One region of the Pedobacter lusitanus genome, then DNA from elsewhere that is predicted to be linked to it. Evidence: riboswitches for the same ligand, from Rfam matches in the RefSeq annotation. Region 1 holds a riboswitch; each other region holds the start of a gene.
What was found. Region 1 has a riboswitch for S-adenosylmethionine ahead of PL_RS13080 (SusC/RagA family TonB-linked outer membrane protein). Riboswitches for the same ligand answer to the same signal wherever they lie in the genome.

Region 2: it holds a riboswitch for S-adenosylmethionine, as region 1 does, so the genes downstream of both, PL_RS03695 (O-acetylhomoserine aminocarboxypropyltransferase/cysteine synthase family protein) here and PL_RS13080 (SusC/RagA family TonB-linked outer membrane protein) in region 1, are expected to answer to the same signal.
Region 3: it holds a riboswitch for S-adenosylmethionine, as region 1 does, so the genes downstream of both, metH (methionine synthase) here and PL_RS13080 (SusC/RagA family TonB-linked outer membrane protein) in region 1, are expected to answer to the same signal.

The regions. Positions count from the first base shown of each region.
Region 1 covers NZ_CP157278.1:3,069,712-3,075,756, reverse strand. Annotated here, with positions in the region: gene PL_RS13085 (SusD/RagB family nutrient-binding outer membrane lipoprotein) at 1-79, opposite strand, end outside; gene PL_RS13080 (SusC/RagA family TonB-linked outer membrane protein) at 85-3,255, opposite strand; SAM riboswitch class I at 3,569-3,677, opposite strand; gene PL_RS13075 (SusC/RagA family TonB-linked outer membrane protein) at 4,105-6,045, shown strand, end outside.
Region 2 covers NZ_CP157278.1:815,318-821,362, reverse strand. Annotated here, with positions in the region: gene PL_RS03705 (homoserine dehydrogenase) at 1-33, opposite strand, end outside; gene PL_RS03700 (homoserine O-acetyltransferase family protein) at 34-1,092, opposite strand; gene PL_RS03695 (O-acetylhomoserine aminocarboxypropyltransferase/cysteine synthase family protein) at 1,126-2,436, opposite strand; SAM riboswitch class I at 2,689-2,801, opposite strand; gene PL_RS03690 (trans-sulfuration enzyme family protein) at 2,966-4,072, opposite strand; gene PL_RS03685 (lipocalin family protein) at 4,137-4,616, shown strand; gene idi (isopentenyl-diphosphate Delta-isomerase) at 4,780-5,292, shown strand; gene mqnE (aminofutalosine synthase MqnE) at 5,422-6,045, shown strand, end outside.
Region 3 covers NZ_CP157278.1:4,099,338-4,105,382, forward strand. Annotated here, with positions in the region: gene metH (methionine synthase) at 1-3,143, opposite strand, end outside; SAM riboswitch class I at 3,252-3,361, opposite strand; gene PL_RS17600 (Bax inhibitor-1/YccA family protein) at 3,591-4,340, opposite strand; gene PL_RS17605 (hypothetical protein) at 4,391-4,960, opposite strand; gene murQ (N-acetylmuramic acid 6-phosphate etherase) at 4,968-5,774, opposite strand; gene PL_RS17615 (S41 family peptidase) at 5,967-6,045, shown strand, end outside.

The sequences.
Region 1 (6,045 bases):
CGTCCAGTGTTTTTTTGCAGGAGGTAGCTGTAATAAGCAGTAAGCCTGACAGTAACAGCGGTATATATTTTGTTTTCATGGAAATTAGAATTTGAAATTAAGATTGAAACCAATAGTACGTACGGTTGGTAGTCCGAGGTCTTCAAGACCTTGTCCGTTACCTGTATTAAAAGCAGATTCAGGATCAATATTAGGTACATTTTTATGCAGGATAAACAGATTTCTGCCTACTGCTGAAATTGTTGCGCTTTGCAGACCTATGGATTTGATCCATTGCGCAGGTAAGGTGTAACCCAGTTTTATTTCTCTCAGTTTAATATAAGTAGCACTGTAAACTGATGCTTCGTCTATATTGTTCATTGATTTGTAATACTGACTTGCAGGTATGATGGTATTGTTTGGTGTACCATCTGCTAATAAGCCTTTGAAAATCATTCCGTCATCATAAATGGACGCACCTCCGGGAGCAGCTGTACCAGGGTTAATCTGTACTGCTTTGCCAGCGGCATTTTTATAATAAGTTATCCCTCCGTTTTCAGCACCACGTCCCGGAAGGGTAGAGGCTAATACTCCTGTGTAAGTTCCGGTACTGTTGGTTCCTGAGTAAATTTTTCCACCAATATGTGCATCAACCAATACACTTAAACTGATCCTTTTATAAGTAAATGTATTGTTAATACCACCCAGCCAGTCTGGTGTATACTTTCCAAGGATTTTTTTAGTAGGACTTGCCTGTGGTGTTCCGTCTGCGCCAATAATAATATCTCCGGCTGCATTTCTTTCATAAGCTGTACCGAAAATTGTTCCATATGGCTGTCCTACAGTTGCCAGAATCTGAACAGATCCGTCTGATCCGAGTTCATAGCTTTGTACCTTCTGATAAAGGTCTTTTACCTTACTGCGATTCATCGAATAATTAACATTGATATCCCAGGTAAAGTCCTTTGTTTTGATTGGTGTTATACCTAGTTGAGCCTCGATTCCTTTGTTGTTAATCGTACCACCATTAACAAGTTTCTTAAGATATCCGGTAGTTGGACTCACGTCCAGACTTAAGATCTGGTTGATACTGTTTGTATTATATAAACTGAAGTCAAAACGTACTCTGTTTTTGAAAAAGCCCAGTTCAAGACCTGCTTCGGTAGATTTGGTAGTTTCTGGCTTTAGTTCGGGATTCAGATCTACTTTATTGAGATTTTGCTGCGGATTACTATCAAATGGCGCAGTAAACTGATAATTGTTGAATAATTGGTAAGGGCTGGCGTCTTTACCTACTTTAGACCATCCGCCACGAAGTTTTGCAAAGTTTAGAACATCACTCTTAATGTCGAAGGCTTCAGTAAGAATTAAACTCGCATTGACTGAAGGATAGAAATATGAACGGTTTTGCGGAGGCAGGGTAGAAGACCAGTCGTTTCTTGCCGTTACATTTAAGTAGGCATAATTTCTGAAACCAAGCTGAGCAGAACCGAATGTACTGTATACCCGTTGTTTGCTGTATTCGTTAGAAGAGATCAGCGGATCGCGGGAGTTACTTAAGGTATAAAGGTTATTAACTGCCAGCTTAGGAGCTTTCTGGTTATTGTTTTCAAAAGTGGTGGTACGGATATTCCCTCCCAATAAAAGATCAAGATTAAAATCTGAATTCAGCTTTTTATTGAAATCCAGTCTTCCTTCGGTATTGTTTTCGCTAAAAGTATAGGCATCTTCTTCATAAGATCCGAATGGAGTTCCATTGGTTCCATAAGCAATCCTGATTTTTCTGCGGTCAGTATAGTAGTCATTCCCGGTTCTGAAATTTGCTGACAAACCATCGATTATTTTATAGTTTAATTCAGCGCTTCCAATCAGCCGGTTACGAACCTGACTTACCGTATTCTCGTAAGCAACAAAATATGGATTACTGTAATAGCTGTTATTCCAGTTAATATTATTCCCGTTGGCATCCTGATAGGTCTTTAATTTATCTACATCAACCTGACGGCCAAACCAGGTGAATTGCAGCATCGTACTGCTGGCTCTTTTTCCACCAGAACCCGGTAGGTTTGCTGCACTGCTGTTTACATAATTGGCTAATGCATTGAAAGTCAGTTTTGGTGTTATTTTATAAGTAGCATTTAAAAGGAAAGAGTTTTTTGATTGTGATGAGTTTGGAATAACACCAGTCTGATCAAGGTTGTTATAAGAAAAACGTAAGTTATATTTCTCTCCTGATCCTGAAATGGAGATTCCATTGTTCAGGGTGCGTCCGGTATTAAAGAAGTCACGTACATTGTTTGGATGTGCAATGAATGGCACCGGAGTACCATTAGAATTAAACTGCGGGATTAAACGCCCGTCCAGTCTTGGACCCCAGCTCTCATCTACACCATCATTAACACCACCACCTTTACCATCTACATAACTGAACTGGCCGTTAGCACCCTGTCCAAATGAATTCTGATAAGATGGTATAGTTAGTAAAGTTGAAAATGTTGCATTTGAATTCACGCTGATGCCTAAACCCTGTGAGTTTTTGCCTTTTTTTGTTGTAATTAAGACTACACCTGCGGCGGCTCTTGAGCCATAAAGTGCGGCAGCATTAGGTCCTTTTAATACACTCATGGATTCAATATCTTCAGAATTGATGTCTGATATTGTATTGGCAAAATCACGTGATCCGCCATTGCCCAGATTTTGTGTATTATCTACCGGTACTCCGTCAATCACAAACAGGGGTTGATTGTTACCTGAAATGGAAGTCTCTCCACGAATAATGATTCTGGAAGACCCCATGTCGCCCTGACTGTTTGTTATCTGTACACCGGCTACCTTTCCGGATAAAGCATTGAGCAGATTAGTCTCTTTTGCTTCAGAAAGATCCTTTGACTTTAATTCCTGAACCGAATAACCTAAAGATTTCTTTTCTTTCGGAATATTCAGTGCGGTTACAACAATTTCGCTTAATGCATTGGATGATTCTTCCAGTTGTACAGTGAGTGCATTTGTTGTGGTTATTTTAAGTTCCTGACTATTAAAGCCTATGGATACAATTTTTAGTATATCATTCGGTTTGGCAGTGATGCTGAATTTACCATTTCCATCTGTCTGTGTACCGATATTTGTCCCCTTTACAAGGATACTTACCCCTGGCAAAGGTTGTCCGTTGGATTTCTCGGTGACTACGCCAGAGATTTTAGCTGATTGAGCTGCAGCGGTCTGTATGATTATAAAGGATAGGATGATCCCAAATAAGTATTTGTAAGTTTTATACATATTTAACTGAATAGCGGAATTATATTCCGGATTAATAATTGGGTGTGTTTGTGTTACTGACTTTGTCAGTGCTTATTTGAATGGGATTAACAAATGCAGATTTTCTGCATATAGCCATGAGGCTGCATATATAGGATGCAATGGAGCAGGATTGCTCCCGAAGAGAATGTTAAGCGGTGTTTTCATCGAATTATACAATTGTTGTGTTTAATTAATCATTATTTATGAATCAGTATCCTTTATAGATTCTTAATATCAGAAATGATTGAGGAAACAGATGACTTAAACCATTGTCTTATAATGGTATATATGTCACTTATCTTTTCCGCTTAATGTGGATAGGAGTTAGCACCTTTTACAAAACTGGTGTATAGGTTGCTAAGACTTCATCGGGCCTTTCCCTCTGTCTTTCTGGATAAGTAAAAATCAATGAACAACTAAATCACGGGCAAATATATAAATAAACTACTAAATCTATAGTATTTATTTTGTTGCCTGTGTTTTCTGAGATTTATCAGACAAAAACGTCCTGTTTTTTCTTTCTGATTTATAATTCTGAGAACGATTAGTCTGAAGTGTGTAAATATTCTTATAGATCGGGAGTATTTCTCTTTTGAGGGACAAAAGGTTAAAATGGCAGCTGATTATTGGTGATGGATTTTTACTTTATTGCGTTTTTCATATAATTTTCAATGTTTTTTAATGAAAAACATAATTTTTAGCAAATAATGGGGGTGTTTTTTTTGTAGTCAGTATGTAACTTTTGTGTTAAAATAATTTAAAATTATTTTTTTTGACTGCTAAATTATTTTATCTTTCGGACGAATCACTATTAAAACCTAAACTTTTATGAAAAAAAGACTACTATTTTTTTGTGTCTTTTTGCTGTTTGCTATACAAGTAAATGCGCAAGATAAGACCGTAACGGGGACCATCACCTCAAAGTCAGATGGGTTACCACTCCCAGGAGTTACAGTCCGTGTTAAAGGAGCAAAACAAGGAGCTATGACCTCCACCAAAGGTCAGTTTTCCATTGCCGTTCCGAAAGAATCAACCACAATTGATGTTTCTTACATTGGTTATGTTACACAAAGTGTAACTATTCCAGCTTCAAATGTTGTTAACGTATCTTTAGCTGAAGATTCAAAACAGCTGGAGCAGGTTGTTGTTACCGCAATGGGTATTGCCCGTAAAAAGAATGAGCTGCCATTTGCTGCTCAGGAATTGAAAGCTGAGGAAATCACCAGAACAAGAGATATTAATCTTGTAAACTCATTAGGTGGTAAAGTTGCAGGTTTAGATATTAAACGTAGCAATGCCATGGGTGGGTCAACGAATATTGTTATCCGTGGTGCAAAATCTATTACTGGTAATAACCAGGCATTATTCGTAATTGATGGTGTTCCTGTATCAAATGCAAGTTCTAATACAGCAGATCAGAATTCAGGTCGTGCTGGTTATGACTATGGTAATGCAGCATCAGATATCAACCCTGATGACGTAGCGTCAATGACTGTACTGAAAGGTGCGGCTGCTACAGCATTATACGGATCAAGAGCTGCCAATGGTGTAGTTATCATCACTACAAAGAAAGGCAGTAAAAATGCAACTAACATCACTGTAAATAGTGGTGTGACTTTTGGAAAAATCGATAAATCTACTTTTCCAAAATATCAGAAAGAATATGGTCAGGGATATAACTCTCCAGGTACTGACGGAGATGGTAATGTTGTTCCTACGCCAGGTTTCTGGTACAGAAATGTTTTTGGTACAGGTAAAGTAATGACTCCTCAGTTTAGTTCTGATGCTTCATACGGTCCTAAATTTGATCCGAACCTGATGATTTATCAATGGGAATCACTGGATCCTTTTTCTCCTAAATACAAAACAGCTACCCCATGGGTTGCAGCTGCAAATGACCCTTCAACATTCTTCCAGACAGCTGTTACTTCTAACCAGAGTGTGAGCATAGACGGTGGTGGCGAGAAAGGCACATTTAAAGTTGGTTACACCCGTAACGATGAGAAAGGAATTCTTCCTAACAGTAAGATCACCAAAAACCTTTTTAATTTTGGCGCTACTTACGAAATTGTAAAAAATCTTACGGTTAATGCTTCTGCAAATTATTCTAAAGTTGACGGTTTAGGCCGTTATGGTACTGGATATACCGGACTAAATCCTATGCAGGGTTTCCGTCAGTGGTGGAACGTAGCTGCTGATATCAAAGACCTGAAGACTGCTTATGAAAGAAACGGTAAAAACATCAGCTGGAACTGGGGTGATGAAACTGGTAAAGGTCCGATCTATGCAGATAACCCTTACTTTAACCGTTACCAAAACGTTGCAAGTGATACAAGAGACCATTACTTCGGTAATACTGGTCTGACTTATAAAGTAAATGACTGGTTTGATGTTGTTGGCCGTGTATCTTTTGACGGAACTTCAAGCATGCAGGAAGAACATATTGCTATCGGAAGTACACAACTTCCTCTTTATTCCCGTACTAACGGAACATTTGCTGAAACCAACTTTGACCTGTTGCTAAACTTCAACAGAAAAATTTCTGAAGATATTTCATTCAAAGGTTTATTAGGCGCCAACTTACGCCGCAGTAAATTAACAAGCATTACAGCTAAAACCAATGGAGGTCTGGTTGTTCCGAATCTGTACTCTTTATCTAATTCAGTGAGTCCGATTGAAGCTCCTCTGGAACTATTGGAAAGAAGAGCAGTGGATGGCTATTTTGCAAGTGCCACTTTTGGCTATAAAGATCTGTTCTTTTTAGATGCA
Region 2 (6,045 bases), 2.3 Mb from region 1:
ACCGAATATTCCAATTTTAAGTTTCTTGCTCATTTATGCTGTTTTATGCAGTTTAACAATTTTTTTGTTTGTACTTTCCTTCAGAAAGTTGCCTATTATATTAGTAAGTATATCTGTTTCGATTAAGAAACCATCATGACCATAAGCTGAATTAATACTATGGAATTCAGCATCAGGGATATGTTTTCCAAGGAATTCCTGTTCCACTAAAGGAAAAAGAAAGTCATTCTCAATACCGATAACCAGTGTATTGGATTTGATAGAGTTTAAAGCGTCAACAACACTTTTTCTGCCCCGGCCTACATTATGACTGTCCATTGCCTTGCTTAAATACCAGTAGCTATAGGCATTATATCTTTTGCAAAGTTTCTCTCCCTGGTAATTCTGATAAGAAGAAGCACGGAATCCATCAGTTTTCTCATTCACGCTTTCCAGTTGAGTAGCATTATAAGCTTCGTAAGTACGATAAGAAAGCAGAGCGATACTTCTCGCTGCTTTCAGTCCTTTGATACCACCATCAGGTTTTTGTGCGTAAAAAGTACGATCGGTAGTAATCGCCAGACGCTGACTTTCATTGAAAGCAATCCCCCATGGTGAATGAAAAGCATTTGTAGCAACCAGAATCAGGTTTTCAATTTTACTACCATCTGTTATAGCCCACTCAGCAGCTTGCTGGCCACCTAATGATCCACCAATCAGTACTTTGATTTTTTTAATTTCCAGATGTGCTGCAAGCAGCTGATGTCCATGAACCAGATCTCTGATAGTGAACTCAGGAAATGATAAATAATATGGATTTCCGGTTACCGGATTAATACTTAGCGGATTTGTGCCGCCATAATGAGAGCCGATAACGTTTGCGCAGATAATAAAATGTTCTTCCGGATTGAAGAGGTTCTTCTCTCCGAATAAACCTTTCCACCAGTCTAATACATCCGCATTTGCTGTTAAGGCATGACAAGCCCAGATTACATTATCCTTATTCGCATTTAGCTTACCAAAAGTCTGATAGCTGATTTGTAATCCACGCAGTTTCTTCCCGTTCTCCAGTTTAAATTGCTTTGCGTGGTTATATATATGTGTTGATGACATTATTCTTTTTTTCTATCTTTTTTAAGCTTATCTCTATTTTCCGGAGGACAATTTTTCAAATGCCTGCTCGAAGTCGGCTTTGATATCGTCGATATGTTCAATCCCTACAGATACTCTTAATAATTGCGGTGTAATACCTGCAGCTGCCTGTTCTTCATCACTCAATTGTTGATGCGTAGTGGCAGAAGGCTGTATAATTAATGTTTTGGCATCGCCGACGTTAGCCAGATGACTAACCAACTGAAGTTCATTTACAAATTGAATGGCCTGTTCTTTACCTCCGTGCAATTCGAAAGAAAGCACGGCGCCAAATCCGTTTTTAAGATACTTTTTTGCATGCTGATGATAAGGGCTGCTTTCCAGTCCCGGATAAGAAACCTTATTTACAGCCTCATGATTTTCAAGCCATGTGGCCAGTGCCAGCGCATTATCCACATGTCTTTGTACACGTAAGGATAAAGTTTCCAGGCCTTGTATCAGAAGAAAGGAGTTAAAAGGAGCGATGGCAGGACCAAAATCCCTTAAACCTTCTACTCTGGCGCGGATGATAAACTGTATATTTCCAAAGTCGCTTCCGATACCAAATACATCGTTGAATACCAAACCATGATAACCCTCAGAAGGGGAGGTAAACTGTTTGAATTTACCATTTCCCCAGTTATAGTTTCCACCATCGATTATTACTCCACCTATACTCGTTCCATGTCCTCCAATCCATTTAGTCGCAGACTGAACAACAATATGTGCACCATGCTCCAATGGTTTGAATAAATAACCGGCAGCACCAAATGTATTATCTACGATCAGGGGCAGATCATATTTTTGTGCAATTAAGGATAGTTTTTCAAAATCAGGAATACTGAATGATGGATTTCCGATACTTTCCAGGTAAATAGCTTTTGTGTTTTTATCAATTTTAGCTTCAAAATCCTGTGTATCATCACTATCTGCAAATCTTACTTCTATACCCAGGCGCTTGAAGGCTACTTTAAACTGATTATAACTACCGCCGTAAAGGTGAGGAGAAGAAACAAAGTTGTCACCCGCTTCCAGTATATTGTTTAAAGCGATAAACTGAGCTGCCTGTCCGGAGGCAACCGCCAGTCCCGCAACACCACCTTCCAGTGCAGCTACCCGTTTTTCGAAAACATCAGTTGTCGGGTTCATTAAGCGGGTATAAATATTACCGAATTCTTTTAAAGCAAAAAGATTTGCCCCGTGTTCGGCACTTTTGAATCCATAAGAAGTAGTTTGATAAATAGGTACAGCTCTTGAACCGGTAGTCGGGTCAATTTCCTGACCTGCATGAAGTTGTAGTGTTTCGAATCTATAATTGGCTGACATGATTGCGCTTGATTTAATTGATTAAAGGGATTGTTTACAGACAGATACGGGATTTATGGCGTACAAAATCCGTATAAGGGAGTGCATACCTCTGAAAAGAGGCCTTCCGGTTGAACTAAATTAATTTTACGTGGAAGATTGTTGTTTAGCCGATGCAACAACACATGCATGCATTAGTCTGCAGATGCTCAATTGTGTAAAAAACAGATTCGCCTGATTGCGATGGTTGGTATTTTGTTTTCATTTTGTCTTAATTTATCTTTCCAGAAAGCACTATGCTGACTGGTCAGGAATTGGCACCTTCTCCATTTGGGAGGGTTGCCAGTGGGTCACGGAGCCTGTCTCTCGCCACTTCTTTATAAATCAAACCCAGTTACCGGGTTGACTTGAATAGCTTGCGCTATATGGTACAAATGTAGTGATATTGTGATTACTTCCAAAATAATATTCTGAAAAATAATCAACAATCTGTATGTGAGTGACTTAAATTAAATATTGGAGGCTGTCTTTGAGCTTTAAATGACGTTTTTTAGCCTAAAGCCTGCTCTATATCAGCAATAATGTCATCAATATGTTCCAGTCCAACGGATATCCGAATTAAATTCTGTGGAGTTTTGGTGTCAGGACCTTCTACAGAGGCGCGGTGTTCAATTAAGCTCTCAACTCCGCCAAGGCTCGTTGCCTGGGCAAATAATCTGACCTGATTGACTACTTTTCTTGCATCTCCTTTAACCAGAATAGATAGCATACCGGCAAAACCGCTCATCTGTTTTGTGGCAATCTCATGTTGCGCATGCGAAGGCAGGCCGGGATAGTATACCGCTTCAATTTTTGGGTGAACAGAAAGATACTTTGCGAGTGCCATAGCGTTTTCAGCATGCCCCTTCATTCTGTATGGTAATGTTTTGATGCTTCTGAGTAAAAGAAAACAATCAAAAGGAGAGGGAACAGCACCTCCGATTTGCTGAATATTTCTGATTCTGCTCCATAATTCATCCTGAACAGCTGTGACTAAAATACCGCCCAGTACATCACTATGTCCGCCAATATATTTGGTTGAAGAATGCATGACTATATCTGCGCCCAGCAGAATAGGATTCTGGAAACAAGGTGAAGCAAAAGTGCTGTCACAAGCCAGGGTTAACTTATGTTTTTTAGCAATTGCAGAGACAACAGTTAAATCTGTAATTTTTAACAGTGGGTTTGAAGGTGTTTCAACCCATATCATTGCGGTATTACTTTTAATATGCTCCTCTATGAGGTCAGGTTGAGTAAGGTCAATAAAGTCTATAGTCAGAATACCTTCAAAAATTGACTGCAGTTGTTTTTTGAAACCCCAGTACATATCATCAGGTGCAATAATATGACTACCCGGAGGTAAGGCCTGAAAAACAGTCATTCCGGCTGTATTTCCAGAAGAAAATGCACAGGCATCTGTGCCTTTTTCCAGATCAGCCATAACTTTTTCGAGTGCAGAACGATTGGGATTGCTGACACGACTATACATATGTCCGCCAGGGTAGCCACCATTTTCATCTCTGAAAAATGTAGTGGAGAGGCTGATAGGTGGTGTTACGTCCCCTGTGGTACTGTGGGTTAGGTTTCCGGCATGTATGGCAATCGTTTCGGTCTGCATAGAATTTTAATTTTCGGGTAATTTTTGGCAGGATTTATGTAAGCTGTTTTCGAAAATACAAGATATGAAAAGAATATTAGTTATAGCAGCCATTTTATGTAGTTCATTGATGGTTTTACAAAGTTGTAATACACCTAAGGGTGCTATGAAAAGAGGAAATGTGTCTGGAAACTGGGTATTAAATGACATCACTTTTGATGGCGTACCAGCAATGAATGTGAAATCTCTCTTTAATGAAGCTTCTTACAAATGTTTTATCGGTAGTACATGGAAATTAACAAATAGTGGAAATGGAACATATTTGCTTCCGGGAACTGCAGATTGTCCTACCAGAACACAAAGTATTTTTTGGTCAGTAAGTACTGCAGACCAGACTTTTCAATTCAAAAAATTATATGAGGGAGATAAAGCGAAGAATGTAACTGAAGGCTACAGACTGATTCTTTCTCAGGCAACAGGAGATAATCTGGTACTAAAATCGCCTGTGGATTATGGAAAAAATCCTGCTTACATTATATTGAATTTCACCAAAGCAATGAAATAGATTTTACATCAAACCAACACCATCCAGGCTGCCTCTGATTAAAAGAGGCAGCTTTTTTTATGTCAAAAAAATCGTGCTGTTGCTTCTTTTTAATTTTTATCTTTGACACCGGAACTTCAGATGCTGGATTTAAAGCTGAATCAGCCTTGCTGAAATAAAGAATATGACAGAATATGTGTCGCTGGTTGACAGGCAGGATAATGAAACAGGTATTATGGAGAAGATGGCTGCACATCAGCAGGGTTTACTCCATCGTGCACTTTCCGTCTTTATTTTTAATGATCGAAAGGAATTTCTGCTTCAGAGACGTGCAGCTGCAAAATACCATTCTCCTTTATTGTGGACCAATGCCTGCTGTTCTCATCCCAGACCAGGAGAGGTGCTGATTGATGCAGCAAACCGGAGGTTAATGGAAGAAATGAATATGACCAGTGATTTATCGCATCAGTTTAGTTTTATCTACAAGGCCGAATTTGAGAATGGATTAACAGAGCATGAACTGGATCATGTCTTTTTTGGCAGAGCGAACCTGTCTCCGGTCCCGGATCCTGATGAAGTCTCTGACTGGAAGTATCTTAGTCTGGCAGCTGTTGAAAAAGATATAGCTCTGCATCCAGATCAGTATACAGCCTGGTTTAAGCTGATACTACCCAAAGTTAAAGCTATACTTTATTAGCAGGCAGCTCTAAAAGGCCTTTGTAAGCACCCCATAAGCTTACCTTTTACACAAAACTGACAGCCTTAAATTATTGTTACGCCTTGTTATGTTGATTTTATCTTACTTTTGGTCTATAATTAATCAAAGATGGATACGACTGCAAAGCTTACTTTTTTATTGAACGATGATGATTTATCTCAGGAACTGAGAGCAATAGCGTTGAAAGTTCAGCAAAAAGAAAGAATCACTTTCGATGAAGGTGTTTACTTATATGAACATGCCGAACTGGGCTTTCTTGGTGTATTAGCAAATTATATAAGAGAAGAGAAGCATGGCGATAAAACATATTTCAACCGCAATTTTCATATCGAGCCTACCAATGTTTGTATTTATACCTGTAATTTCTGTTCTTATTCCCGTCTGATCAAAAATAAGGAAGACGGTTGGGAGATGAGTGTTGACGGTATGATGGATATCCTGAAAAAATACGACAATGAACCGGTAACAGAAGTGCATGTGACGGGAGGAGTAGTGCCCAAACAAAATCTTGAATTCTATGCTGACTTTTTCAAAAGAGTAAAAGCACATCGTCCAGGATTACATATTAAAGCACTGACACCGGTAGAGTGTTATTATATTTTCAAGAAGGCTAAGCTGGGTCATTATGACGGATTGAAATATTTCAAAGAAGCAGGGCTGGACTCTATGCCAGGCGGTGGGGCAGAAATTTTCCATCCGGAGGTAAGAGAAAAAATTGCGAATGATAAATGT
Region 3 (6,045 bases), 1.0 Mb from region 1:
CTATCTTCTTTTGACGCTACAAAGTCAGACAGAGCATAATAAGGTTCTCCGGCAACTTTCTCTGCCTGCTGACGCAGCGTGTGAATAGTTACAGGTTTACCATCTACATCTAAAATGATATCGTCTCCCTGAGCATGTGCCGGCCAGAAACCAATGACAGCTTTAGCTTTAAGTAATTTTTCATCAACAATTTTCTGCAGTAAAACCAGGGCGTCATCGTATAATTTTTTTGCCTCATCACCAACTGATTTGTCACTGAATATCTTAGGGTAACTGCCTCTCAATTCCCAGGTATGGAAAAAAGGAGTCCAGTCAATATAGGGGACAAGAGTTTCCAGCGGAAAATCTTCAAACGTTTTTGTTCCTGTAAATTTAGGTGCCGGAGCAACCAGGGCAGGATCAATAGTGAATTTATCTGTTCTTGCTTCCGCTATTGATTTAAATCGTTTGTCATTACGCTTATTTAAATGCGCTTCACGCGCTTTATCATATTCCTGTCGGATGGTATCAATATACGCATCCCGGGTATCTTCATTCATCAGCGTACTGCATACAGTCACACTTCTGGATGCATCCAGTACATGGATTGCCGGGCCGGAATAATTAGGCGCTATTTTTACAGCGGCGTGAATTCTTGAAGTCGTTGCTCCTCCGATTAGCAGCGGTACATTGAATCCTTCACGTTCCATTTCTTTGGCAAAGTGAACCATTTCATCCAGCGAAGGAGTGATTAATCCGCTCAGACCAATAATGTCTGCTTTGATTTCCTTTGCTTTTTTAATGATTTCCTGAGCAGGAACCATCACCCCAAGATCAACGATTTCAAAGTTATTACAGGCTAGAACCACCCCTACAATATTTTTACCAATATCATGAACATCACCTTTTACGGTGGCCAGTAATATCCTTCCGGCCGAGGAACTCTGGTTACCATCAGGATTATCCAGTTTCTCCTGTTCGATAAAGGGAAGCAGGTAGGCTACAGCTTTTTTCATTACCCTGGCTGATTTTACTACCTGTGGAAGGAACATCTTTCCTGCTCCGAATAAATCCCCTACGATATTCATTCCGTCCATCAGCGGACCTTCAATTACCTGAATGGGTCTGTCGTATTTTTGTCTGGCTTCCTCTACATCGGCATCAAGATATTCTATGATTCCTTTGACCAGAGAGTGGGAGAGGCGGGATTCTACAGATTCTTTTCTCCACTCCTCATCCTTAACCAGTTCTTTCCCTTTGGTTTTTACAGTTTCAGCAAAATCTACCAGGCGTTCCGTTGCGTCTTCCCGGCGGTTTAGCAGTACGTCTTCCACCCGTTCCAGTAAATCGGCAGGAATAGCCTCATAAACTTCCAGCATACCTGCATTCACAATACCCATATCCAGACCAGCTTTAATGGCATGGAAAAGAAAGGCAGAGTGCATTGCTTCACGTACTGTATTATTCCCTCTGAAAGAGAAAGATATATTGGATACCCCGCCACTTACTTTCGCGTATGGAAGATTTTCTTTGATCCAGCGTGCTGCATTGATAAAGTCAACCGCATAATTATTATGTTCTTCCAGTCCGGTCGCTACTGTTAAGATGTTTGGATCAAAGATGATGTCTTCGGCCGGGAAGCCAATTTCGTCAACTAATATATCATAAGAACGTTTACAGATTTCTTTTCTGCGTTCAAAATTATCAGCCTGTCCATTTTCGTCAAAAGCCATCACCACTACAGCTGCACCGTAATTCATAATCTTACGTGCACTTTCACGGAATTTATCTTCTCCTTCTTTCAGCGAGATGGAGTTCACAATACCTTTACCCTGCAGACATTTGAGACCATTTTCAATGACACTCCATTTAGAAGAATCGACCATGATTGGCAGTTTGGAAATATCCGGTTCTGAAGCAATCAGATTAAGGAATTTAGTCATTGCTGCTTCAGAGTCAAGCATCCCCTCGTCCATGTTCACGTCAATAACCTGGGCACCACCCTCTACCTGTTGTCTGGCAACGGTCAGTGCGGCTTCATAATCACCACTTAAAATTAATTTGGAGAATTTCGGGGAGCCCGTGATATTGGTTCTTTCACCAATGTTGACAAACATGCTGTCGGGTGTGATGGTTACGGGTTCTAATCCGCTCAGGCGCAGATAACGTGGTATTTCTGGGATTGCTCTGGGAGTAACGTTTTTAGCTTTTGCAGCAATAGCTGCGATATGCTCTGGCGTAGTGCCACAACAACCACCCACAATATTGACAAAACCATGCTGAATAAAATCTCCAACCATTGAAGCTGTTTCATTTGGCATTTCATCATAGGCTCCAAATTCGTTTGGTAATCCTGCATTTGGATAAGCAGATACATAACAGGGTGCCTTGGAAGACAGTTCCTCAATGTGAGGTCTCATGTCTTTTGCACCAAGGGCACAGTTGAAGCCAATACTTAGCGGGTTGGCATGAATGATAGAATTCAGGAATGCCTCTACCGTTTGTCCGGATAAAGTTCTGCCCGAAGCATCGGTAATCGTTCCGGAAATCATGATTTCAATTTTCCGGTCAATGACTTCCTCATATCTTTTGATAGCAAAAATGGCTGCTTTAGCATTCAGCGTATCAAAAATAGTCTCAATTAACAGTAAGTCAGAACCTCCGTCCACCAGACCTCTGACCTGTTCATAATAGGCGTCAACGAGTTCGTCAAAAGTTAAAGCCCTGAATCCCGGGTCATTTACATCAGGTGAAATGGATAAAGTACGGTTGGTAGGTCCCACGGCTCCTGCTACAAAACAGCTGCGGTCAGGATTGGCTGCCATGAACTCATTTACTGCTTCTTTGGCAATTTTAGCCCCTTCAAAGCTCATCTCATAATCCAGCTCTTCCATCTTGTAATCCGCAAGGGAGATCCGCTGCGTACTAAAAGTGTTGGTCTCAATAATGTCTGTACCTGCTTTGAGGTATTCTGTGTGTATAGCCTTGATAATATCCGGACGTGTAATATTCAGCAGGTCGTTATTACCTTTCACATCACATGGATGATCCTTAAAACGCTCTCCTCTGAAATCCTCTTCCGTCAGGACATAGCGCTGGATCATGGTGCCCATAGCACCATCAATGATTAGTATTCGTTTTCCAAGCTCTTCTCTTATGCTCATTCTCTGTGTTGATGGGTAGCCATTTGTCCGTATAAAGCTCTTTAATAGTTTAATACGGGAAATTTTATATAATATGGCCTAATCAGAAATCCGGTATCGGATCGAATTAACTTATCTTTCAGGAACGGCCGAAACTGTTCGAGTAGAATGTAGCACCTTGTAAGCACAGGTTGCTAAGACTTCGTCGGGTCTAATCCCTCCATCTTTCTTTATAAGCGGATACAAAAATGCAACAAAGAAAAATGATTTCCAAGAAAATAGAGTTTAAAGCATATAAAATTGCAAAAGTCAAGCAAATATATCAGCTGCCCGGAACAATGTTCTGTGGGGCTGTCGTATAAGCAGGGAGTAGGAATTTGAAGAATGAGATTGCTGAAAAGAAAAATAAGCTCAAAAAAAAGGCTGACAGTTATGATTCTGTCAGCCTTTCTGAATAAAATATGCTGTTTATTTTCTTCCGCCGAATATTCTCAGCAGGAAGATAAAGATATTCAGGAAGTCAAGGTATAGGGATAAAGCACCCATGATTGCTAATTTCTTAGTATCATCAACAGCCATAGTACCACCGTTTTCTTCTATACCGGCACCGATACGTTTTAATTTCTGAACATCATAAGCAGTTAATGCAGTAAAGATTGCCACACCAAAGAAGCTCATGATATAGTCAAAGCCTGAACTTTTCAGGAACATATTCACTACGCTGGCAATAACCAGACCGATTACACCAACCATCAGGATGGACCCGAATTTACTTAAATCAGTGTTGGTTGTATAACCCAATATAGCCATCAGACCAAATATTCCTGCTGCAGCTGCAAAACAAGCTACTACCGAAGTCGTCGTGTAAGCCAGTAAAATGAAACTTAAACTAACACCAGTAAGCAGGGAATAAAGAATAAATACCCCAACCAGTGCTCCAAATGATAATCTGCTTAATCCAGCACTCATTAAAAGTACCAGCCCAAGCGGTGCAAACATTACAGCATAACCTATAATAGACATTTTGCCAGTTTCCTGGTTAATCAGGTAGCTGAACATTTCAGGTGTGTTAGCCATGTAAACTGCGGCAAATGTAGAGATACCCAGTGCTACGAACATCCATAAAAACACGTTGGCAAAGAATTTCTTTGCAACAGTTCCAGATTGGTTTTCCACAAAAACTGACTGTTGTGACCAATTATTATTATTGTTATCCATGTTATTTTAAAATTTAATTAAATATACGAATCTATTTGTATCAGCAAAAGCTATGCCCCTAGTCTTTTTGTCAGAATTTCTTCAACTTTATGGAAAATCTGAAGCGGTTTGATTGTTCTCCATGCCAAATCGTCAAGTTCCCCGCCGAAATTGATGTAATAATCAATGTTGCTGCTTCTGAATTCTTCTATCACATGAGGATTAAAATTCAGACCTGTGATCCATCCATCTTCCACATCCTGAAACCATTCTTCGTAATAACTGTCTTCTGAAGCATGGAAATTGAGGATGTTTTCTCCGATCAGTATAAATTTATTAATGCCCTCATCTATCATCAGTTCCAGTATCTCCCGTTTTAACAGCATAATATCGTTTCCTATAGCATCATTCCACTCCCCGATAAACTCAATAATAGCATAGTGATGATCATAATCGACGAACAGGACTTTAATATAAAGTGTATTCGAGCCAAAATCATCCCATTGCGGGTGAATAAGAAAGTTATATAACTGTTTGTCGAAATAAAACTCTGAATATTCTGTATTGTAAAAGGGTGATTTGGGATCCTCGGCAGCAATATAATCATCGCGCCAGCGGTAAAAAGGTTCTATTTCGTGCATAATATTTTTATTTAGTAGCGGCTTCAACAGCCTTTCTTACACTTCCGTAACGAATAAGCAGCTCTTCTGCTTTTTTATAATCGATATGAAGTTCGTTCATAACCATCTGTGTTCCCCGGTCAACCAGTTTATGGTTAGTTAACTGCATATCTACCATTCTATTACCTTTGACTTTACCCAGTCTGATCATCACTGTCGTACTCAGCATATTGAGAACCAGTTTTTGGGCTGTTCCTGATTTCATCCGGGTAGATCCGGTTAAAAACTCTGGTCCGACAACAACTTCAACCGGAAAATCACTGGCCTCTGCTACCGGACCACCTTCATTACAGATGATACAGCCTGTAAGTACCCCGTTTTCCTTTGCTTTTTTTAATCCGCCAACTACATAAGGGGTGGTGCCGGATGCTGCCAGACCAACCAGGCTGTCTTTATCATTTATATGGTATTCCTGTAAATCTATCCAGGCCTGAACGTCGTCATCTTCTGCATTTTCCACCGCCCTTCTGATGGCTTTATCTCCACCGGCAATGATCCCTACAACTTCATCAAAAGATACGCCGAATGTAGGCGGACATTCCGAAGCATCAACCACACCTAATCTGCCGCTTGTACCTGCACCGATATAAAATAATCTGCCGCCGTTTTTCATGCGTTCAGCAACGGCCGTTGCCAGTTTTTCAATCTGAGGGATGGATTTTTCAACTGCAAGCGGAACCGTTTTATCTTCGTTGTTTATACTTCTCAGAATATCAAGCACTTCCATCTGGTCAATATGATTGTACTTTGATTCTTGTTCAGTGATGCGTATCATATCATTTTGTTTTTTGATAAAAATCGTCAATTTCTTTTTAACGGGGAAATATGAATACAATTAGGTGCATTTCAGACGGGAAAATTTATGAACAAATGAGGATTAAAATTAAATATGAAACAATTGCAATTCTAATGAGGTTAATTACTTAATTGACAAGGTAATTTCATAACTTTGTACAACTGCTTTTTCATGAAACCAACTACCCGTAAAAACCTGCTTATAGCGATCACTTATTCTGTAACATTAATAGGTGGTATGTTTCTGGGCT